2 regions of the Chromohalobacter sp. HP20-39 genome follow, and region 2 is predicted to be linked to the other one. Evidence: predicted binding sites of a transcription regulator. Region 2 holds the regulator's gene; the other holds the start of a gene.
What was found. The regulator FliA, encoded in region 2, starts transcription of late flagellar genes. The targets are predictions, from matches to a motif close to CTAAAGTTNNNNNNNNNNCNGCCGATA.
Positions count from the first base shown of each region.

Region 1: RVY79_RS00465 (putative motility protein) is a predicted target of FliA. The motif match lies at 4,562-4,588, and genes of this name have one in related genera.

Region 1 covers NZ_JAWHTP010000001.1:93,821-105,833, forward strand. Annotated here, with positions in the region: gene RVY79_RS00440 (tripartite tricarboxylate transporter substrate binding protein) at 1-345, shown strand, start outside; gene RVY79_RS00445 (2-isopropylmalate synthase) at 411-2,102, opposite strand; gene RVY79_RS00450 (Lrp/AsnC family transcriptional regulator) at 2,257-2,751, shown strand; gene RVY79_RS00455 (HpcH/HpaI aldolase/citrate lyase family protein) at 2,833-3,603, shown strand; gene RVY79_RS00460 (hypothetical protein) at 3,649-4,260, shown strand; gene RVY79_RS00465 (putative motility protein) at 4,312-4,515, opposite strand; gene RVY79_RS00470 (hypothetical protein) at 4,662-4,955, shown strand; gene pepN (aminopeptidase N) at 5,052-7,691, opposite strand; gene RVY79_RS00480 (YbaN family protein) at 7,846-8,325, opposite strand; gene RVY79_RS00485 (AMP-binding protein) at 8,542-10,110, opposite strand; gene RVY79_RS00490 (YajQ family cyclic di-GMP-binding protein) at 10,241-10,726, opposite strand; gene RVY79_RS00495 (GNAT family N-acetyltransferase) at 10,729-11,295, opposite strand; gene RVY79_RS00500 (RimK family protein) at 11,447-12,013, shown strand, end outside.
Region 2 covers NZ_JAWHTP010000003.1:427,613-439,625, forward strand. Annotated here, with positions in the region: gene RVY79_RS08665 (chemotaxis response regulator protein-glutamate methylesterase) at 1-460, shown strand, start outside; gene RVY79_RS08670 (methyl-accepting chemotaxis protein) at 542-2,248, shown strand; gene cheY (chemotaxis response regulator CheY) at 2,332-2,721, shown strand; gene cheZ (protein phosphatase CheZ) at 2,744-3,433, shown strand; gene flhB (flagellar biosynthesis protein FlhB) at 3,634-4,803, shown strand; gene flhA (flagellar biosynthesis protein FlhA) at 4,800-6,884, shown strand; gene flhF (flagellar biosynthesis protein FlhF) at 6,881-9,079, shown strand; gene RVY79_RS08700 (hypothetical protein) at 9,087-9,524, shown strand; gene RVY79_RS08705 (flagellar protein FlhE) at 9,521-9,952, shown strand; gene RVY79_RS08710 (RNA polymerase sigma factor FliA) at 10,089-10,787, shown strand; gene RVY79_RS08715 (GGDEF domain-containing protein) at 10,791-11,780, opposite strand; gene RVY79_RS08720 (membrane integrity-associated transporter subunit PqiC) at 11,891-12,013, opposite strand, start outside.

The DNA.
Region 1 (12,013 bases), on a different contig from region 2:
CGCTCGATGATCGAAGCCGGACGTGTACGCAGCCTCGGCGTGATGGCCGAGGAGCCCCTGGAGCGCTTCCCCGAGGTCCCCACCGTGGCCTCGCAGGTTGACAGTGACTTCACCACTGGTGCCTGGCGCGGTGTCGTCGGCCCCCAAGGCATGGAAGAGGAGCTCGTCGCCAAATTGGAAAGCGCCCTGCATGATGCCTACCAAAGCGAGATGTATCAGTCATTCATGGCCAAACAAGGCTACGGTGTGCAGTGGAAGGACTCACAGGCCTTCGGTACCTACATGAAGGAAAGCGACGCCAAGTTCGGTGAGATCATGAAGGGTATCGGCCTCGCCAAGCAGTAGCCGTCATTCGACGCGCCACGACCGCCTTCCTCTTCATGCGGTCGTGGCCATTACCAACTGCCGTGCTACGCCGGGGCCTGGGCCTCGGCCGCCAGCCCTGACATCGCGCCCTGATGTCCCGCGCGATTGAGCGCGCTCAACACGGCCTTGAGCGACGCACTGACAGTATCACCGTCTTCGGCCATGCCACTGATACGCTGTCCCGCGACATTGAGTTGCACGAAGGCAATTGCCACGGCATCACTGCCCTCGCCCAATGCGTGCTCGCTATAGTCGACGACGCTCACCGATTGCCCGGTATGGGCTTGCCAAGCGGTCATGAACGCAGAGATAACCCCGTTGCCCTGACCACTCAAACGCACCGCCCGACCGGCATCGTCTAGCGACACCGTCACACATTCGTCGGCGTCGCGATCCAGGCGATAGCCGATGAGTGTCAACGGAGTACGCTGCGTGAACGTCTCGGTCAGCACCTCGCGAATACGCTGGCTAGAGAGTTCGCCACTTACCGTCTCGCTTACCGCCTGTACTGCCGGCGCCAGCTCCAGCGCCATCCAGCGCGGCAGGCTGATGCCGTAATCACGTTCGAGCAGGAACGACATGCCACCCTTGCCGGACTGGCTGTTGACGCGAATGACCGCCTGGTAATCGCGCCCGATGTCGCGCGGATCGATCGGCAGGTACGCCACCTGCCACGGCTCGTCCGACTGCTGCTTTTTGAGCGACTTGCGAATGGCATCCTGGTGACTGCCGGAAAACGCGGTGTAGACCATTTCCCCCACCCAGGGATGGCGCGGATGCATGGGAATACCGGTGCATTCCTGCACCACCTCGATGATCTCGTCGGGACGTGACAAGTCGAGCTCGGGATCGATGCCTTGGCTGTAGAGATTCATCGCCAGAGTAACGATGTCCATATTGCCGGTGCGCTCGCCATTGCCCAGCAACGTGCCTTCGACACGCTCGGCGCCGGCCAGCAAGGCGAGTTCGGCGGATGCCACCGCACCGCCGCGATCGTTATGCGTATGCACCGAGATGATCACGCTGTCACGGCGGCTAATATGCTGGCAGAAATACTCGATCTGATCGGCATGATGATGGGGGCCGCCCACCTCGACCGTGGTGGGCAGGTTGAGAATGCACTTTTGCTCCGGCGTCGGCTGCCAGACATCCATCACCGCCTCGCAGATCGCCAGCGAGAAATCGATCTCGGTGCTGGAGAAACTCTCGGGCGTGTATTCGAAGCGCCACTCGACCTCGGGATAACGCGCGGCATGCGCCTTGACCCAGCTCGCCCCCTGAACGGCGATATCGACGATGCCCTGGCGATCCATCTCGAACACGCGCTCACGCTGCACGGTCGAGGTGGAATTGTAGAGATGTACGATAGCGCGCTTGGCACCCACCAGCGACGCGAAGGTCCGCTCGATCAGATGCTCGCGGCACTGCACCAATACCGCGATGGTCACATCGTCGGGGATCTGGTCCTCCTCAATCAGCCAGCGCACGAAATCGTAATCGGGCTGACTGGCCGACGGAAAGCCGACCATGACCTCTTTGATGCCGACCTTGATGATCTGGTGCCACAAACGCTGCTTCTGTTCGACGCTCATCGGCTCGAGTAGCGCCTGGTTACCATCGCGCAGATCTTCGCTGACCCAGGTCGGCGCCGCCGCCAGGTCGCGATCCGGCCACTGGCGGTCGAAGGCAGGCACACGCGGTGCCGGGCGATACTTGCGATGGTCGAAGCAACTCATGACAACAGTCCTGTGAAAATGAATGAACGAGCCCATTGCGTGCGGCAATGATCACATTCTACGCCGCCCCAGCCCGCAGGCGATTGCAAACTCAGCCTCGACCAAGCTAATTTTTAGCATATAATTCCAATATAAAACCTAAAAGAGAGTGATAATGCCAAAAGATAGCACGCCAGCCGACATGAGGACGCTCGACCGCTATGACCGCCAGATACTCGATATACTCCAGCGTCATGGGCGTATCAACAATCAAGAACTGGCTGAGCGCATCGGCCTGTCGCCTTCACCCTGCCTGCGGCGTGTGCGTGCCCTGGAAGACAACGGCCTGATCACTGGCTATCGTGCCCTGGTGGATGCCAAACGGCTGGGGCATAGCCTCACAGCGCTCTTGCATATCTCCATGGATCGCCACACACCGGAGCGTTTCGCCAACTTCGAAGCCAAGGTCGCGGCACTACCCCAGGTGCAGGAATGCCTGCTGATTACCGGCCAGGAGGCCGATTACCAGCTCAAGGTCGTGGTCCATGACATGGATGACTACCAGAATCTGCTGCTCAATCAGATCACGCGTATCGAAGGCGTCACCGGCGCGCACTCGAGCTTCGTCCTGCGCCGAGTTCTCGAGCACCGCCCCGTCCCCGCGTATTAGACGCTGGTGCAATAGCCGGTGACTCGAAAGACTGTTACGTTTTTTGTATGCAATAGTCATCTAAAGAAAAGGACACGCGCCATGCAACTGCCCCGCAACCTCTTCAAGGCGTCATTGACCGGCGATACACGCTATGGATGCTGGGCCGGTTTCGCCACTGGCTACGCCACGGAGATCCTCGCAACCACGGGATTCGACTGGTTGCTGGTGGATGGCGAACATGCGCCCAACACCGTGCCAACTATCCTCGCTCAATTGCAGGCCGTGGCCGCCTACTCTTGTGCCCCGGTCGTACGCACCGTCAACCATGATCCGGCGCTGATCAAACAATTGCTCGACATCGGCACCCAGACGCTGATGATTCCAATGGTCGATAACGCCGAGCAGGCAGCTCAACTGGTCGCCGCCACACGTTACCCGCCGCAGGGTTTTCGCGGCGTGGGAGGTGGCCTGACGCGCGCCACGCGCTGGGGGGAAGTGGAAGACTACATGGCGACGGCTCATGAAGAGCTGTGCCTGATCGTGCAGGTGGAATCCCGCAGCGGAGTAGACAATGCCGAGGCCATCGCCGCCACCCCCGGCATCGACGCCGTGTTCGTCGGCCCCTTCGATCTATCCACCGACATCGGGCATATCGGCAACCCCAATCACCCCGAGGTCCAGGCAATGATTCGACACACACTGGACGCCACTCACGCCGCAGGAAAGGCCGCCGGCATCCTGGCCCCCATCGAGGCGGACGCCAGACGCTATGCCGACTGGGGATTCGACTTCATCGCCGTGGGTATCGACATCAGCCTATTGCATCAGGCCGCCAAGGAGACCGTGTCACGCTACAAGGGCGACCAATAGACTGATACGGTATAGATGTTCGCTATTACACAAGGAAATGCGCGCATGAAACGGATATTCATCGCCACCACGATATTAGCCACGCTCGGAGCCGCCATATCGCTTGCGGCTTGCACGCCCGGGCCCCGTGAAACGCCGTCTATTCCAGCCAACGAAGACACCACGAACTATACGCTGGCACCCTACCCGGTCACACTACGCGCCGATGCCTCGCTCGAGCGCGTCACCGCGCCACAATCGGATTACTTCGATACCGGCAGTTGGCAGATTGCGGATGAAGCATCTGGCGAGCGTCTGATTACGCTGGCACTGCCGGGGTCCAACGACGTCACGACCGCACACTGGCGTATGGGCGCGAGCCGCGATGTCGACGCGATCTCCAACTGCCTGACACCGCCACCCAACGCTCATTCACAGCCCACGGCGCGTATCGATGGCCATGATTTCCAGGCCTTCACGCTCGATGACGCCGGCATGAGCCACTTTCAACAGATTACGGGCTACCGAGCTGTAATCGACGACACCTGCTATGCCATCGACCTGATCGTCAACGGCACCCGCGGCGAGGTCTACGATCCCCCGCGCAAGCCACCGTTCTCTCCCAACCACGCCATGCAGCGCCTGCGCGGGATCAACGACGGGCTCTCACTGCCATGAAAAATGCCGCGACGCTTGGCGCCACGGCATTCTTGACCAGTCCCCCTAGGCTCAGGCGTAGGTATTGACTTGCGTACCCACAGTGCCCGTCACGGCCAGCGACTGCTGGGGGGAAACCGCTTCCATCAGTTGCGACACGTGTGACGCCTGGTTGTTGAGCGACTCCTTGAGCAGGCTCATCTGCGACTCCTGAGCGGCGTTGTGCTGCTGCAACGCCATCGCAGCGCCTACTGCTGCATTCACGGATGAATCCATGAAGCTTCTCCCTTCAAGTGAATGAATGCGCTTTACGCTCTTTGGTTATCGGCCGACTCCCGATAAACTTTCGCAATCCACAACCATGCACTCAATAGCACATGGGCGCCACGCCCACATAAGCACGCTCACAAAAAGGATGTGACATGCAGATCGACAGATTCTTCCACTGGCTCGGCGAGTTTCTCGGCGATGCCTTGCGCGTCATCGTCGATGCCCTATCGGCGTTGTTCGCGGGATTGGGGGTAGCCATCGAGCGGTTTTTCGACGGCCTCGCCGGTTCGCTGGGCGTCTCCTCCTCGCTCATCAACCTGATGGTGCTGATCATCGGCGTGTGGATGCTTTACAGGGGGATTCGCGCGCTTCTCCGGCGTGGCTTCGTCGGCGGTCTCGTATGGCTGTTCCTCGGCTTGCTGGTGCTCGGCTGGCTCATCCGCTGAGGCGCTTTGCTGCAACGGCTCATACGACACCCACCCACGCAAAACGCCGCTGCCAAGGCAGCGGCGTTTTGCGTTACTTTCTTGCAACGTCGACTATCAGGCCTCGGCCAGCGCCCGCTCGACCATTTCAAAGACGTTGGGTGAGAGTTCCTCGGCACGAATGCGCTCGAGCTCAGCCTTCATCAACGCCTGACGTTGCTCGTCAAAACGCTGCCAGCGCGTCAGCGGGGTGATGATACGCGCAGCGATCTCGGGATTGAGGCTGTTGAGTTCGATCACCACATCGGCCAGCAAGCGATAGCCTTCGCCGTCGAGGCGATGGAAGTTGACGCGGTTCTGCGCCGCGAAAGCACCGATCAGCGCGCGCACCTTGTTGGGGTTCTTGAGCGAGAACAGCGGATGCGCCATCAGGTATTTGACGCGTTCCAGCACATCCTCCTGCGGACGCGTGACCTGGATGGTGAACCACTGATTCATCACCAGCGGATCATGCGCCCACTTCTCGCCGAATGCCTTGAGCGCCGGCTCGGCGATGTCGCTGCGCGAGCTGTGTACCAGCAGCGTCAAGGCGGCGCGCACATCGGTCATGTTGTCCTCGGCAACGACCTGTGCCTCGGCCAGTGCCACACCCTCGTCGTCCTCGATGCTCATCAGGTATTCGAGCGCCACATTCTTCACCCGACGCCGCGCGATCTGATCCGGCTCCGGCGCGTAGGGCTCGTCGCTCCGATGGGCTTCATGAATGGCCAGGAACTCATCGCGCAAAGCCGTGGCAAGCGACTGCTTGACGAAGACACGCGCTGCATGGATGGCATCCACGTCGACCATCGGCTGCTGCTCGGCGATGTAGGCCTCGGAGGGAAGCGTCAGCATCTCGGCAAGCACCGCCTTGTCGTCGGTCTCGGTGGTCAAAAGGCGCCGATACGCGTCGATGACGCGGCTATCCATGACCTTTTCAACCCCATTGCGATGCGCCGCGATCAGGTCGTCGAGGGCCAGCATGGTCAACCGCTGTCCCGCATCCCAACGGTTGAAATCGTCCGCATCATGGGTCAGCAGGAACGATAGCTCTTCGCGCGAATACGGATAGCGCAGATAGACCGGTGCCGAGAAACCGCGCAGCAGCGACGGCGTCGGCGCTTCTTCAATCCCGGTAAAGACATAGGTCTGTTCTGTGTCGCGCAGGTGTAGCACTGTCTCGTGGCCCAGCGACTCACCGTCCAGCGTCAACGCCATGTCGTTCCCCGACTTGGTGCCCACCAGCCCCATGCGCACCGGAATGTGCAGCGGCTGTTTTTCCGCCTGGCCGGGAGTGGGTGGCGTGCGCTGGGAGAGCCGCAGATGATACTCGCACTTGGCGTAGTCGTATTCGCCATGGGCGTCGATCTCCGGCGTACCCGCCTGGGAATACCAGCGCATGAACTGGCTCAGATCGAGCCCGGAAACTTCCGCCATGCAGTCGACGAAATCCTCGATGGTTACCGCCTGACCGTCGAAACGCGCGAAGTACAGATCCGAGCCCTGGCGGAACGACTCCCACCCCAGGAGATGACGCAGCATGCGTACGATCTCGGCACCCTTCTCGTAAATCGTCAGGGTGTAGAAATTGGAAATTTCGATGTAATGATCGGGCCGAACGGGGTGTGCCGTCGGGCCGGCATCTTCGGCGAACTGCGCCGTACGGAAGAACGAGACGTCCTCGATGCGCTTGACCGGTGCTGAATTGACGTCGGCGGAAAAGCTCTGATCGCGGAAGACGGTGAAGCCTTCCTTCAACGAGAGCTGGAACCAATCGCGGCAGGTCACGCGGTTGCCCGACCAGTTATGGAAGTACTCGTGGGCGACGATCCCTTCCACCCGTTGGAAGGCCGCATCGGTGGCGGTTTGCGGATGCGTCAGCACCGCCGCCGAGTTGAAGATGTTGAGCCCCTTGTTCTCCATGGCGCCCATGTTGAAGTCGTTGACGGCGACGACCATGAAGCGGTCAAGATCGTATTCACGGCCGTAGGTCTCTTCATCCCAGCGCATGGCGCGCTTGAGCGAGGCCATGGCATGCGCGGTCTTGTCGAGATTCTCCGGCTCGACCCAAAGCTGCAGCGTGACATCACGTCCGCTCATGGTCGTGAAGCGGTCTTCGACCTTTTCCAATTTCCCGGCCACCAGCGCAAACAGATAACTCGGCTTGGGGTGCGGGTCTTCCCAGGTGACGAAATGCCGGCCACCCGGAAGCTCGCCGCTTTCCACTGGGTTGCCGTTGGAGAGCAGCACCGGTGCCTCGGTCTTGTCGCCTACCACCGTGGTGGAGAAGGTCGCCATCACATCCGGGCGGTCGGGATAGAAGGTGATGCGGCGAAAGCCTTCTGGCTCGCACTGAGTGCAGAACATGCCGCTGGAAACATAAAGCCCTTCGAGGGCGGTGTTGGCGGCGGGGTCGATCGACACCTCGGTGTCCAGCAGGAAGCGTTCCGGCACGCTAGCGATGGTCAGGCCCTCGTCATCGACTTCGTACTCATCGGCTTCCAACTCCTGTCCATCCACGGCGATGCGCACCAGCGACAGCTTGTCGCCGGCGAAACGCAGCGGGAGCCCCGCCTCACGCGCAGGGTGGCGCTCGACATGCAGGCGCGCCGTGACGGTCGTCGCCGAGGGGGCCAGGTCGAATGTAAGCTCGGTATGCGTCACCCGATAGGCGGGCGGCAAGTAATCCTTGAGATGAGTCGCTTGCGGTTCGGACATCGATCGACGCTCCTTGAGATCGGGGCATACACTCGCCCCCAAGACACCGCCTCGCACACAAAACGCGAGGCACATGCCAAGCATTGTACGGTGTCCGGTGGAGTCGGCTCAAAAGTGCGGGCAACGCTGCGCTCATCACACTTCTATCACGCGCTCAGCGAGACTCCTGGCGCTGGCTGGAAGAGGACTCCTCGAAGGAGGACAACACCGGGCAGCGTCCCAACGACGGCGTCGGGCGGGTCAAAATCCACACCGCAATGCCCGTCAGACCAATGATCAACGCCACACGCAGCGCGAGGGAATCGACCGTGAAAGCGATCACGCCCATCGAGACAGCCAGCATGACGCACGCCATCCACTTGGCGTGGCGGGGAATGGCGCGTTCTCGCTCCCAGGCGAGAATGGAAGGGCCAAAGCGCGGATGACGACGAATCCAGTTGGCGAAACGCGGTGAGCTTTTCGAAGCCGCCCAGACCGCCACCAGCATGAAACACGTCGTGGGCATGACCGGCAGGAACAATCCGATCACGCCCAGAGAGAAGCTGACGCCAGCCAAGCAGATGAACAATAGCTTGCGTATATCGTACATGCGCTGCGCCACCTTGCCGTGATAGAGGGAAACGCCGGACTTCACGCGAGATCGCTGGCAGGCGTAGCGAAGCCCGACGCTACCTCTTTCATTGAAGCCCGAATAGCGTATCCAGGAGAAATCGTCCCTTACTATCGAGGCGATTATCGCCAAGAACTGGACACGTGAATTCATTCTAGCGCAAAGCAAGGGGCCAAGACCAAGACGCGGTCTCAGCAGCGCCCGGTCATGTGTCCCGCGACCCTCATCTTGCACTCGGCATTATCCCATGGTGGCGTTGGCCTCCCGGGTCGGCGCTCCCTGCACACTAGGCGTCGCAGTCGACGGGACACGCAGCATGCGACGCAAGACCTTGCCCACCGGCGACTTGGGCAACTCCTCGATGAAACGGTAGCCGCGTGGGCATTTGAAACGCGTCAGCCCGGCGTCCAGGCAATGACGCCCGAGCTCCCGCTCATCGATGGCGCTACGCGCCTTGATGAACGCCGTCACCACCTGGCCCCACTTGTCGTCTGGCAGTCCCACTACCGCCACTTCCTCGACCTGCGGATGCAACGACAGCACGTTCTCGATTTCCAGCGGACTGATGTTTTCGCCACCAGAGTTGATCAGATCATCGACGCGCCCGGTGACGAACAAATCTCCCTCGTCATCGAAATACCCGGTGTCCCCGGTGAAGTACCAGCCGTCCCTGACGGCTTTGCTATCGGCCTCGGGACACTGCCAGTAACCCTCGAAGGCCTCGTCTCCGTTCATGTCGGCGATGACTTCGCCTTCCGCGCCTGACGGCACGCACATCTCCGGTGACGTGGCGCCCACCTTGACTACCCGCAATCGCTGATTGAGCGCCGCGCGTCCCGATGAACCAGGCTTATGGTTGGCATGCTGGTCGACGGTCAATGCGTAGAGTTCCGAACAACCATACTGATTGACGAACAGACTCGGCTGGAAGGCCGCCTCGACGCGCGCGATCAAGCCCGCGCTCATGGGCGCGCCTGCAAAGCCTATCTTGTCGATGCTGGCTACCCGATGCGGGGCGAATCCCGGCGCTTCGAGCAGCATATGATAGAGCGTTGGTACCAGGTTAAGGCTGGTGACTCGCTCACGCTCGATGGCTTCGAGCGTCGCCTCTGGCTCGAACTTGGGAATGCACACGAAACGCCCGTCCACCATCGCCATCGCCTGCAACGCGCGCACGCCCGTCGCATGATAAAGCGGCATCACGCCCAGCATGGTCTCATCGTGACGATACAGATTCTGGGCTACGTACGCGGCCGTCGCGGCCCGCTCGACACGATGCCGGCGCGGTACACCCTTGGGTCTGCCGGTGGTCCCCGAGGTGTAAAGCATCATCGAGTAATCGTCGGGCGTCGCCATCAGCAGTGTTTCGCCGGTCGATCCGAGCAACGAATCGAAGGCAATCGCCCCCAGGGGCGTTACATCGCCGACCACGATCCGCGGTATTTGATGCGCCTCGGCGCACCCCTGCACCGCCTCGGCGGTCGCATCGTCATAGGCGATGGCCCCGGCGCCCGAGTTCTTCAGGTAGTAGCGAATATCCAAGGTCGTCGAACGCCAGTTCACCGGCGTGACGATGATGCCTGCGAATTGGCAAGCCCAGTACAAGGTGGCCATCTGCCAGCGGTTGTGCATGGCCCCCAGCAGGCGGTCACCCTTGACGAGCCCCAGCCGCCGGAGGTGGCGCGCCACGCTCTGGATGTCCGCATACCACTGTGCGTAGGTCTTGTGCATCTCGCCATCGCTGATGGCAACGGCGTGCGGGCGCCGCTCGACCGTGGCAAGAAAGCCGCGTCCCAGATCAAACATCATCGTTCTCCTGTCGCTCGTCTTATTGTGTTGTCGCGGTTGTTTTAGCGACAGGATCGAGCGCACAGACATGGGTGGCAACGCTAGCCGACCACAAGGATGATGCGTATCAAGGTAGCGGGACGAATCCTCTTCAATCGCGAAAATTCGTGTACTGCAGGGCCAGCTCAGGGCCGGCATCGCTCTTCAACAAGGCGATTGCCTGCTGCAGTTCGTCGCGCTTCTTGCCGGTGACACGCACCTTGTCGCCCTGGATCTGTGCCTGCACCTTGAGCTTGGCCTCCTTCAGACGCTTGACGATGTCCTTGCACTCCGGCTGTTCCAGCCCCTGCTTTAGCACTACGTCCTGGTGGGCACGCACGCCGCTGGTGACGGGATCCTTGATGTCCATGCAGCGAGCATCGATGCCACGGGCAATGAGCTTGTTGCGCAGCACATCGAGCATCTGCTTGAGCTGAAAATCCACCTCGGCTTCGAGGATCACCGTCTCGCCCTCCAAGGCGAAGCTCGCGGTCACGCCCCGAAAATCGAAACGGGTCTGGATCTCGCGATTGGCTTGATCGACGGCGTTGCTGGCCTCGTGCTTGTCGAACTCGGAAACGATATCGAAAGATGGCATGTTCACTTCCTCGCTGGGCTAAGATCGGGCGCGATTCTAGCATGCTCACGACACTCATCGTCCCGGCTTTCCCCTTCGCCCAGCTTGTCCTGTGGTACCTGGGCCTGCCCCGCCGAAGGCAACGCTTTGTCCATCTTCCAGGCCGCGCAGCCATCGACGTAATAGCCTTCGAGCCAGCGCAGCACGGAAAATCCCATGCGCCGATAAAGCCCCAACGCAACGCGATTATCGGCACGCACTTCCAGTTGCAGGCGCGTCATGTCACGCCGCCTGGCCTCACGCTCCAGCGCTTCGATCAGGGCACGTCCTACTCCACCGCCGCGGGCTTGCGGGGCCACGCAGAACGAATAAAGACGCGTCAAGCGACTATTGCGCCGGAATAGCAGCGTGGCATAGCCGACCACTTCGTCGCCCGGCGTGGCATACGCGACGAGCGTATACGCGTTGGCCCGCGCCAATAGATAGGCCAGTTGACGGCGTGTGAAGCGGTCGCCATCGAAACATATTTCCTCAAGATGGCAGAGTGCATCGAGGTCGGTGACGGTGGCGGCGCGCAGGGAGCAGGACATGCAAATGTCTCCAGAATGGCGCGAACAGGATGGCGCGAATCGTGTATAGAAATTATTTCAAGGCGAGGCTATTGTCGAGACGCAGTCCACAGCACATTCTCGACACGCTTGCTTCAAGGTCGATTGAGGTTTTTCTTCACAAGGAAGGTCTATGTCCCGCCTGCGTATCGTCGTCGACCGCCTCGACGACTGGCTGCCCTACTATCCCAGCGATGACGTCATCAGCGCCGCCGATTTTCTGGCCCTGGAGTCGGCCGCGCCCGACAAGACACGCGATGCCACGAATGTCATCAACCTCTGCCGACGGCTCGACTACCTGGAAACGGGGTACTACGTCTCGTTGCTCGCCCAGGCGCGCGGTCAGCGTGTCCTGCCCTCTGTCGAAACACTCAACCAGCTTTCACGCAAGGCACTGATCGACCTTCAGCTCGAATCGCTGGAACCCATGATGCGCGATCTCGAAAAACGCGGCGCGCTGAGCGGCGATGAGCTAAGCCTGACGGTGCTGTTCGGCGAATCCGACCACGACGGCCTGGGGCGCCTGGCCCGGCGCCTCTTCGAGCGTCTGCCGTGCCCCTTGCTGGAAGCCAAGTTCCAAAAACGTCATGGAACATGGCGCCTGATGCGCTTGAAGCCCCTGGCCCTCAATGCCTTGCAGGAAAGCGACCAGGACCGTTTCGCGGCGGCCTTGAACCGTCATTCGCGCAAGGTATGGCGC
Region 2 (12,013 bases):
CTTCGCCGAACGCCTCGACAAACTATGTCGCATCTCGGTCAAGGAAGCGGCGGACGGCGAGCGTGTTCTGCCTGGTCACGTCTACATCGCGCCGGGAGACTGGCATATGAAGCTCGCGCGTTCGGGGGCCAACTATGTCATTCGCCTGGACGATGCGCCGCCGGTCAACCGGCATCGCCCCTCAGTGGACGTGTTGTTTCATTCCGCCGCGCAAAATGCGGGCCGTAACGCCATCGGCGTGATTCTTACCGGCATGGGCAAGGACGGCGCGGCGGGCCTGCTCGAAATGCGTCAGGCGGGGGCCTATACCATTGCCCAGGATGAAGCGAGTTGCGTGGTCTTCGGGATGCCGCGCGAAGCCGTCATCCTCGGTGGCGCCACCGATACCATTGCGCTTTCCGAGATCCCCGCTGCCTTGATGAAGCGTGCCGAAGCCTCGGGACGCGCACAACGCGTATAAAGCTTACGCATGAATGCATTCGAACAATAACGCTCGACTCATCTACCTCAATCTATGCCAGGGAACTTGTCAGGAGACGACATGGGAAAAATACTCAACGACCTTTCGGTCAGGGCCAGCTTGACGATCGCGCTGACCATCATGGTCGTGATGATTGCGGTCATTAGTGCGCTGGGGTTCTATTCCAACCAGAAAAGTGCCGAAGCGCTGGATACCATCGGCACCATCGGGTTCGAGCAGACCAACACGGTTAATCGCGCCACCATCAATTTGGTGCGCGCGCGCGCGTTGGTGGCCAGCTATCGCAATGCGGTGGAGGTGGACGACACACAGCGTGCGCAAGCGTTGCAAGCCGAGATCGAAGCGGCGTTGAGCAACGCTAACGATCGTATGCAGCAGTTCGAACAAGTGCCTAAAACCGAGTCCGGTGAGCCGTACGCCGCACGTATCGGCGAGGCCTATGCAGCATTCCGCGATGAAGTCCAGCGCCAGATGCAGGCTGGCGAGGAGGCGGTGCGCGCCGAGGACGACCAGCGCATCAATCCGCTGATGAGAAATCTTGACGAGAGTGTGCGGGACTTCATCCAGTATGCCGAAGCACGCGTCGACGGTGCCATCGTGGCCGATGCTGAGAACAGCCGGCTGATGGAAATTCTGTCCATCGTGCTGTTGGTACTCGCGATTATCGTCGCCGTCTTGGTGCGTATGGTGCTGGTCAAGAATGTGGTCAAACCGTTGGACGAAGCGGTCGAGCATTGCGAACACATTGCCAAGGGCGATCTCTCGCATCGCATCGCCGAACGCGGCAAGAACGAGATCGGTCGCCTGTTCACCGCCATGCGCGACATGCAAAACGGGTTAGTGGGCACGGTGACCTCGGTGCGTGACGCCAGCGGTTCGATTCATGGCGGCGCCCGTGAGATCGCTTCCGGCAATGCCGATCTGTCGTCGCGTACCGAACAGCAGGCCGCCTCGCTCGAGGAAACCGCCTCGAGCATGGAAGAGCTGACCTCCACCGTGAAACAGAATGCCGACAATGCCCGTCAAGCGAGTTCCCTGGCGAGCGATGCCTCGACCACGGCAGGGCGCGGCGGCGATGTCATGCAGGAGGTTTCCACGACCATGCAGGGCATCACCGAAAGCTCCAAGCAGATCTCCGACATCATCGGCATGATCGACTCGATCGCCTTTCAGACCAATATTCTGGCGTTGAACGCCTCGGTCGAGGCGGCGCGTGCCGGCGAGCAGGGGCGTGGCTTCGCGGTCGTCGCCAGTGAGGTACGTAACCTGGCCAGCCGCAGTGCCGAGGCCGCCAAGGAAATCAAGGGGCTGATCCACACCTCGACGACTCAGATCGAGCAGGGCTCCGAACTGGTGGGTAACGCCGAGACCACCATGCGCGATGTCGTCCAGGCGGTGAAACGCGTCAGTGACATCATGGATGAGATCTCCGCAGCCTCGCAGGAGCAGAGCGATGGCATCGAGCAGGTCAGCCAGGCCGTGACCCAGATGGACCAGGTGACCCAGCAGAACGCCTCTCTCGTTCAGGAAGCCTCGAGCGCGTCCGCGTCGCTGGAAGAGCAGGCACAGCGTTTGGAAGACGTTGTCGCGGTCTTCCGCCTGCCGGGCGGCGCGTCACACCAGGCATTGCCCGGGAAGCGTTCGTCAACGGCCAAGTCGGCGGTGTCTACACCCTCCGCGACGTCCAAGTCTTCAGCGCAGACGCATCATGTACCGTCGAAACCAGCCGCGAAGGCGCACGAAGAAAACGAATGGGAAGAGTTTTAGGCCATACGCCAGGGTGGTACGCCACCCTGGTAGCAAGCGTGTGATGCGAATCGATTAGCCAGGTTGAATGAATCGGAGGATGTATGGCAGACAAAAATATGAGCATTCTGGTCGTGGATGACTTCCCGACCATGCGGCGCATCGTGCGCAGTTTGCTCAAGGAGCTGGGCTTCAATAACGTCGATGAAGCGGAAGACGGTCAAGAAGCGCTCAACAAGTTGCGTGCCGGTGGCTTCGAGTTCGTGGTTTCGGACTGGAATATGCCTAATCTCGATGGTCTCTCGATGCTCAAGGAGATTCGTCAGGACGATGCGCTGTCGGAACTGCCGGTGCTGATGGTCACGGCGGAAGCCAAGAAGGAAAACATCATCGCCGCCGCTCAGGCGGGGGCGAATGGATATGTCGTTAAGCCGTTCACCGCCGCCACGTTGGAAGAGAAGCTGGACAAGATTTTCGAGAAACTGGGCAAGTAAGTTCGCACGAGGAGGGTAGGCTATGAGCGGTGAAACGCAGCCGGAGAACAGTGCGGATGGCGCCCCCGCTGACGAGCTGATTCACAAGATCGGCAAAATGACGCGGATGCTCCACGAAAGCATGCGTGAGCTGGGGCTGGATAAGGAGATCGAAAAGGCGGCCGAAGCGATTCCCGATGCGCGGGATCGCCTCAGTTATGTCGCGGCCATGACCGAGCAAGCGGCGGAACGGTCGCTGAATGCCATCGACCAGGCACAGCCATTGCAAGAGCGTATGGAGTCGGGGGCCGAGAAACTCGATCAACGCTGGGAAGAATGGTTTGCGGCGCCTGTCGAACTGGACGACGCCAAGGAGTTGGTGAAGGACACGCGAGAATTTTTGCGTGATGTGCCCACGCAAACCAAGGCGACCAACGCGCAGTTACTCGAAATCATGATGGCCCAGGATTTTCAGGACCTGACCGGCCAGGTCATCAAGAAAATGATGGATGTCATTCGTGAGATCGAACAGCAGCTAGTACAGGTGCTGATCGATACCGCGCCGGAGAGCCATAACAAGGAAGAGTTGCAGCAACTTGCCGACGAGCGTTCGCGTAAACCTCAGAAGGGTGGTGATGAGTTGCTCAACGGGCCGCAGATCAAGCCCGAAGGCACCGATGTCGTCAATAACCAAGACCAGGTCGACGACCTCCTCGATAGCCTGGGCTTCTGATCCCTCCTTGCGCTGCCGGTGGCCCGCCGGCAGCATTTCAGCCTCGCGTCGCCTGAATAGCACGGCTAAGTAGTCGCTATTCCAGTGATCGGCCGTCCCGCGTTCCCGAGAAAATAGCCCGCATTCTATGCATGTGCTCGTCCGGTGCCTTGGTGGTTGCCTTGGTGCGGGGCGTCTATTGCCGCGACGTCAGAGGGGCCATGGCCGAAGGTAGCGAAAGCGACGAGGAAAAGACCGAAGACCCGACACCCCGACGCCTCGAAAAGGCGAAGGAAGACGGGCAGGTCGCGCGCTCGCGTGAACTGACCACCTTCATGCTATTGGCGGCGGGCGTGGCCACGTTGTGGATGCTGGGCGGACACCTCTACGACAGCTTGGGAGCGGCCATGGAGAAGTCGTTCATCTTCTCGCGTGGTGAGGCGTTCGACACCGCCGTGCTGATGTCGCATGTCTGGTCGCTGGGCCAAAACATGCTGCTGTCCTTGTTGCCGTTGTTCCTCATCGTAGCGGTCGTCGCCCTGGCAGCACCGGTCATGCTGGGTGGCTGGCTGATGTCGGCGAAGTCGATGCAACCACAGCTTTCCAAGCTCAATCCCATCAAGGGCTTAAAGCGCATGTTCTCTTCCCAGGTGCTGGCCGAGCTGGGCAAGGCCGTGGCCAAGTCGACGTTGGTGGGGGGTGTCGCCGTGGCTTTCCTCTGGTGGCATCGCGGCGATCTCCTGGGCTTGATGAACCTGCCGCTGAACGAAGCATTGGCGCGCAGTATGAAGCTCGCCGCTTTGTGTCTGGCCTTGTGCGTGGCGACGCTCATCGTCGTGGTGTTGATCGACGTGCCTTTCCAGTTGTGGAGCTTTTCCAAGAAGCTGCGCATGACCCAGGACGAGGTCAAGAAAGAGCATAAGGAAACCGAGGGCGATCCCCAGGTGAAGGCCCGCATGCGCGCCCAGCAGCAATCCATGGCACGGCGACGGATGATGGCCAAGGTGCCGGATGCGGACGTTATCGTCACCAACCCGACGCACTATGCCGTGGCGCTGATGTATGAAGGGAGCCAGATGGAGGCGCCACGCGTTGTGGCCAAGGGGGCGGACATGGTCGCCACGCGTATTCGCGAGATGGGCGAAGCGCATGGTGTGCCCTTGCTGGAAGCGCCCCCGTTGGCACGTGCTCTGCATCAGCATGTGGACCTCGATCAAGAGGTTCCCGCGAATCTGTATACCGCCGTGGCGGAGGTCCTGGCTTGGGCCTACCGCTTGAAACGTGTGCGCGAGGAAGGGGGTGACTGGCCGCAAACGCCTTATGACCTGCCCGTGCCCGACGAGTTAGATCCGTCTCGGCCAAACGTTGCCGACGCCAAGGACACACCATGAATGCGTTGAGTCAGTTATGGGGCCGTCGTGAGTGGCTGAACGACACCCGCCTGAAGGTGCTGGCCGGCCCCGTGCTGATCATCATGATCCTGAGCATGATGATCCTGCCGTTGCCGGCGTTCGTGCTGGACCTTCTCTTTACCTTCAATATCACCCTGGCGATCATGGTGTTGCTGGTGAGCATGTTCACGCAGAAGCCGCTCGACTTCGCGGCCTTCCCGGCGGTCTTGTTGTTTTCGACCCTATTGCGGTTGTCGTTGAACGTCGCTTCCACACGCGTGGTCTTGATGGAAGGCCACGAGGGTGGCGATGCCGCCGGCAAGGTGATCCAGGCGTTCGGCGAATTCCTGATCGGGGGCAATTTCGCCGTCGGTCTGGTCGTCTTCATGATCCTGGTGGTGATCAACTTCATGGTCATCACCAAGGGGGCCGGGCGTATCGCCGAGGTCGGCGCGCGCTTTACGCTGGATGCCCTGCCCGGCAAACAGATGGCGATCGACGCCGACCTCAATGCCGGTTTGATCGGTGAGGAAGATGCACGCGCGCGGCGTCAGGAAATCTCCCAAGAAGCCGATTTTTACGGTTCCATGGATGGGGCCAGCAAGTTCGTGCGCGGTGATGCCATCGCCGGCATCATCATCATGATGATCAACTTGATCGGCGGCCTGGTGATCGGTATGGCGCAACACAGCCTGAGCTTTTCCGAAGCCGCCCATACTTATACCCTGCTGACCATCGGCGACGGTCTGGTGGCGCAGATCCCGGCACTGGTGATTTCCACGGCAGCGGGTGTCACCGTCTCGCGCGTCAATACCGAACAGGACGTCGGCCAGCAACTGATCAGCCAGCTCTTCAATAACCCACAGGTATTGATGCTGGCGGCGGGTGTCATGGGGCTGCTGGGCCTCGTGCCAGGGATGCCCAACGTAGTCTTCTTGCTGTTTACCGCGTTGCTTGGCGGCTTGGCCTGGTGGATGTGGCGTCGCAACCAACAACAAGATACCCCGGAAGCATCGCCCCAGACACCGCCCCCACAGGCGGAAGTGCCGGAAGCTAGCTGGGACGATGTGCAACTGGTCGACACCCTGGGTCTTGAAGTCGGCCATCGCTTGATTCCGCTCGTCGACCATCGCCAGAAGGGTGAGTTGCTGGGGCGTATCAAGAGCGTTCGCAAGAAATTCGCCCAGGATGTCGGCTTTCTGCCACCGGTGGTGCATATTCGCGACAACCTCGAATTGGGGCCGTCGACCTACGTCATCACCCTCAAGGGCGTCGAGGTGGGACGCGCCGATGCGCATCCGGGGCAATGGTTGGCCATCGACCCGGGGCAAGTGTCGGGCAAGGTGGAAGGCACTGTGACCCAGGATCCAGCCTTCGGCTTGCCCGCCGTATGGATCGACGCCGCGCAGCGTGAACGCGCTCAGGTTTACGGTTACACCGTGGTCGACGCGAGTACTGTGGTGGCCACGCATCTCAACCACCTGCTGCATCGCCACGCCAATGACATGCTGGGACGTCAGGAAGTGCAGCAATTGCTCGATAAGATCGCCGCCGAGAACAAATCGCTGGTCGAGGACGTGGTGCCCAAGCTGCTGACCCTGACTGCGATGCAGCGCATTCTGCAGAACCTGCTCGCCGAAGAAGTCTCGATTCGCGATATGCGCACCATCCTCGATACGCTGGCCGAGTATGCGCCACAGCAGGCCGATCCCCATGAGTTGACCGCCATGGTGCGTGTGGCGTTGGGACGCTCGATCACCCAGCAGTGGTTCCCAGGGGACCAGGAGATGCATGTCATCGGTCTGGAAGCCAATCTCGAACAGGTCCTCACCCAAGCACTGAGCAACGGTGGTGGCCTGGAACCGGGGCTGGCCGACACGCTCATGGAACAGTCGGTGGCCGCCGTGGAGCGCCAGGAAGGGCGTGGCGAGCCGGCGGTGCTGGTCGTCCAGCATAGCTTGCGCGCCTTGCTGGCCCGCTTCCTGCGCCGGCGCATCACCCATCTGGTGGTGATGTCCAATGCCGAAATTCCTGATGACCGCACCTTGCGTGTCACCACCCACATCGGAGCCCGTTCATGAGCGTGATGCGCTTTCTCGGTGTCAACAGCCGCGAGGCGATGCGGCAGGTGCGAGACGCGCTGGGAGACGACGCGCTGATTGTTTCCAATCGGCGTGTGGAGGATGGCGTCGAGGTCGTGGCGGTGGCCGAAGAGGCACAGTCGTCACTGGTCGAGCAGGCCGAGACTAGAACAGCACCTGCAGATCCGGCGTCCCCGCCCATGAGCGACGCATCGCCCGCGCCGGGGCAGGATCGCCTGTACGCCGAGATGCAGGCCATGCGCGAACTGCTGATGTCGCATATTGCCGAGACACCGCGCCCGCGGAGTGCACGTCCCGGGGTGCGTGGCGTTCTGCGCCAGCGTTTGATTACTGCCGGCTTCAGCGCACGACTGGTGCGCGAAATGCTAGAGACGCTGCCTGACGAGTTCACCGACGTCGAGGCCGATGATCCGCGCTTGCTGGCCTGGAGCCGGCGTCAATTGGAAACGCGTCTCGAGGTACTCGATGACGAAGCAACGATGCTCGAGACCGGCGGCGTGTTTGCGTTGGTGGGGCCGACCGGCGTGGGCAAGACCACTACCACCGCCAAGTTCGCAGCACGCTACGTGATGCGCTTCGGTGGGGACGACGTGGCACTGGTGACGACCGATGATTATCGTATCGGTGCGCATGAGCAGTTGCGTATCTATGCGCGTTTGTTGGGGGTCGATGTGCATGCGGTGCACCACGAAGACGACCTCGAAGGGCTGTTGTCGGCGCTTGAAGGCAAGCGCATGGTGATCGTCGATACCGTGGGCATGAGTCAGCGCGATCAGCGCGTGGCAGGGCAGATCGCGCGTCTCGGCGGTGCGGGGCGTCCGGTGCGGCGTCTGCTGTTACTGAACGCAGCCAGCCATGGCGATACGCTCGAGGAAGTCGTCGATACCTATCAACGTGCCTCTCGCGACGCGGGGGCACCATTATATGGATGTCTGTTGACCAAGGTGGACGAGGCGCCCCGCCTGGGAGCCGCGCTGGATGTCGTCATGCGTCACGGACTGCGGCTATATTACGTGTCCCATGGTCAGCGTGTGCCTGAAGACATGCGCCTGGCTGAAGCGCCGGCATTATTGGATGAGGCCTTGGCCGTGGGGCAGGGCTCGCCGTTCACCTTCGATGAAAACGTGCTTACCGACATGCTGCGGCCCACCGACTCCGGACAGGGCTTGCAGGCATTATCGCGTGACCTCTTGGCGCAACGTCACCAGTTGACGCGGGTGATGGAGGCACTGCAGCGCGACGTACCGGGTATGGCGTTGCTTGCCGCTGCTTGGCGCCGTGGCGAGTCGCCGCGTAGCATGCAGCAAACTTGGCTCGAGTCGCATCTGGCGCCGCCGCCGATGGTCAAGGCATGGGGCGAGGCCGAGGCCACCGGTCTGTTCTGGCCCAGCGGGAGGCCGCGGGGGATGGACTGGGTTGCGCCAATGCTGCCGTTGGATGCCAACGGCGATGTGTTACCGATGGCGTGGCCCCTGCACCGCTGGCCGCCATCCGATACGCAACGTTTGACCCTGGCGCGTCGCCACCTGGGCAGTCATTGGCATGTATTCGCACGCGTGCCCGACACTGAGGTGAGGCAACAGCTGCGCGAGACAGACAGCCCCTGGCTGGCACGCGCGCACGTGCAGCAGCGTGTCTGGCATGCCGGTGAACGTCTGGCAATAGGCGAACTGGGCGATTTGGCCGAGTCATGTGGCCAGCATACCTGCCGCCTACGCGGACGCGCGCGTCGCGTGACACTATCGTGTTTACCCGTGTCCTTGGCCGAAGCCGAGGCGGATGATCTGCAGCTATGGATCGCGGCGAGTCACGACCCCGAAAGCGGTCGCCGGCGGGGCGTGTACCATTGGCTGGGTCGCAGGGGCGATGCGTTGGATATCGACATGCGCGCCTTCATCTATCGGCAGCTCGAACAGGACGATCTGATGCGCTTGATGCGTACTGCCTGGCAACAGCTGGGGGCGTCGCTGGATTGTGAATTACGTGTCTATCTGGCGGCTCAGTTGGCGGCTTTGGCGCTGCGTATGGATTTAAGCGACGAAGGCTGGGCGGTGGATGCACGGCCGGTGGTGAAGCGCCTCGCCGGCGAGCGCAAACGACGCAGTCCCGAAACCCTTTTGCATGGCTTGATGCACTTGCTGACGGCGCATGCGGCGCTGTCACAGGCATCGTGAGGTGACGATGAGCGATCAAGCGGCGGGATTGCGGGCCTATGCGAGTCAACGGCGTGACAAGGCGAGTCTGGTGACGATCGGCCATCCGTCGCCTCAGGCGGTGACGGCGACCTGTGAACGACTTGAATCACTTAGTGGGCTTGCCTGGGAGACCTTGCCTCTCGCCGTCGGTGAGGTGACAGCCGGCCAGCGCGCCTCGCCACACTGGGGCATCTGGGTTGCCTCTGGCGCGGAAGGCCTGCAGCGCGCCTATCGCGAACTCAAGCAGTGGTCGCAGCGTGAACGCCTGCCGCGACTGTTGGTGATACGTGATCCGGCCAGCGCGGGTGACATGCCGCTTGGCAACTTGGTGGACACGGCACGCCGCTTCCTGGCGGTCGAGCTGGTCGTGGAACCCGCTGAGTGGCTGGCGCAAACACGTCCCACGAACGAGCGTCGCTCATGACATCCTGGGGATGTGTTCTGGTCGTGATGGCTGTGCTGAGTGCCGCGCTGGGCGTGACACCCAGCGCAAACGCCGCCGAAGCCGGCAGCTGGGCGGTGACACTGCCGCGAGGTCCGCTGTTGACGACACCGGGACGTGACGAGCGCACGAAGCCCCTGCGTCCGCCTACGTCCCAGCTGGTCGGCAATGGTCGCATCACGCGGGTATCCTGGCGCTACGCCATGCAGGAGACGCACGCAGTGCGGGCGTGGTTATGCCATCCACGCGGTTGTGTCGAATTGGCGACCCGGCGTGGCGCTACCCAAGCTCTGGAGGGGCTGTCTGCTGAAGGGCCCTTTGTACTGCGTTTCCGGTGTGCCGCTTCTGCAAGCGCAGCGGGTCCTGGCGTGCGCATCGAGAATCTGCAGTTAATCGTGAATTACCACTGATTGGTCGCGGCAGGGATGAATTCGGGAAAAGGCCCATCTAGCGAGGGTTATTCCGGCCTTGGGCATCGGGCCGGAAGCTCGATAATGTCAGCGGGCGTCGCGTCGAGCGTCGACCCGAACATCCGAGGCGATAGAGATGTATACGGCACAGGGCAAAATCGACCAACACGCATTGCTGGAGCAATACATGCCGCTCGTGCGGCGTCATGCGCTGGCATTGCAAGTACGCTTACCGGCCAGTGTCGAACTCGATGATTTGATTCAAGCCGGCATGGTGGGGTTACTCGATGCGCTGGAGCGCTTCGATACCGCCCAGGGGGCGAGTTTTTCCACCTTCGCCAACCAGCGCGTGCGCGGCGCGATGATCGATGAACTGCGCAGTCGCGACTGGATGCCACGCAGCGTGCGGCGCAGCGTGCGGGCGCTGGATCAGGCAGTACACAAGCTCGAACAGTCGCTGGGGCGTGCCCCGGACGAGCGCGAGATCGCCAGCGCGCTGGATATGAGCGTCGATGAATATCATCAGTTGCTGCTGGATGCCAATAACGGCTATCTGCTGGGCTTCGACGAGGTCGTGTCCGAGCTCGGCGAACCACCAGGGGGCGAAACCGCCCCGGCGACTCCGCACGAGGCATTGCTGAAAGGCGATGCGCGCACGCATCTGGTCGAGGCCATCGAGCAGTTGCCCGAGCGTGAAAAGCTGTTGCTGGGGCTTTATTACCAGGAAGAACTCAACCTCAAGGAAATCGGTGCCGTGCTCGGGGTCAGCGAATCGCGAGTATGCCAATTGCATAGCCAGGCCGTGGCACGTCTCAGGGGGCGGCTCGCGGCCTGAGGCTCATTCTTCCTCGTCTGCGGCGGTTACGGGCAACGGCTGTAGCATGACCGTACGGTTGCGACCGTATTCCTTGGCTTCGTAAAGTGCCTCGTCGGCGCGCTCGAACATGGCCTCCGCGCTCAGTGCCGGCTGATAATAGGTGGCGCCGATGCTGATCGTCAGCGTCAACCAACTGCCATCGGCGAGTCCGATAGGGGTCGCCGACACTGCATGTCGCACACGCTCGGCGATTTCCACGACTCTTGTGTCGGGAATTGCCATCAGGATGCAGAATTCCTCGCCACCGTATCGTGCCACGGCATCGTCGTCGCGGAGTTGTTCGGCGAGACGGGATGCGACGACTTTCAGCGCCTCATCACCCCACTGATGCCCATGGGTATCGTTGATATCCTTGAAGTGATCGATATCCGCGATCATCAACGCGAAGGGCGTGCCATGCCGTGCCTCGGTCATGAATTCCTCGATGGCCTGCTCGAAGCCGAATCGGTTGAGCAATCCTGTCAGCGCATCCTGGCTGATCATCTCCTCGGCCTCGGCGAGCTTGCGCTTTACCTTATGCAGATGGTCGAGATAGGGCCGCCGGTCGCGTAACACCACGATCAGCGAGGTAGCGTCGGTGTCGCGCATCGGCACAAGGGTGATCTCGACCGGCGTATCGTTATGCAGCGTCAGGTTGTGTCGCAGCGTGTCGCCTTGCTCGGCAAGCTCTTGGCGGATGCGCCGCTGCAAAATGCGTCGATCGCTGGAAAGAAACCATTGCGGCAATCGCGAGCCTTTGATGGCGGCACCTCGCGCGTCGATCAGGTGGCGCGCGGCGCTATTCCATTCGTAGATACACAAGCTTCCGAAATCGCACACCAGAACGCCGTCGGGCCAGCTATCGACCAGTCTACGCAGACGTCGCAAGGCTTTGTGCGTATTGATCGAGACACCATGGTCACCCAGCAGGCCTTCGGCATTTTCGGCTTCCGGTATCCGTGAGAAGGGCATGGGAAAAGTATCTCATGGTAACAATGGCGGAAGCGATAATGGGGGCCGGGCGGGGCGAGTACAAGGATCATCCCGCTATAAACGTCGGCCTGCTTATAACGTTCGCGGCGTCAGTGTGTCTCCGTCTTGACCTCCACCTCTGCCAGGGTCTCAGCCAGGCGGTCGCCGAGAGTCTTCCAGGCCGCGCCCAACGCCCTTACCAGGGCGGGGTAGCCATCGTCTTCCAGCGGGCG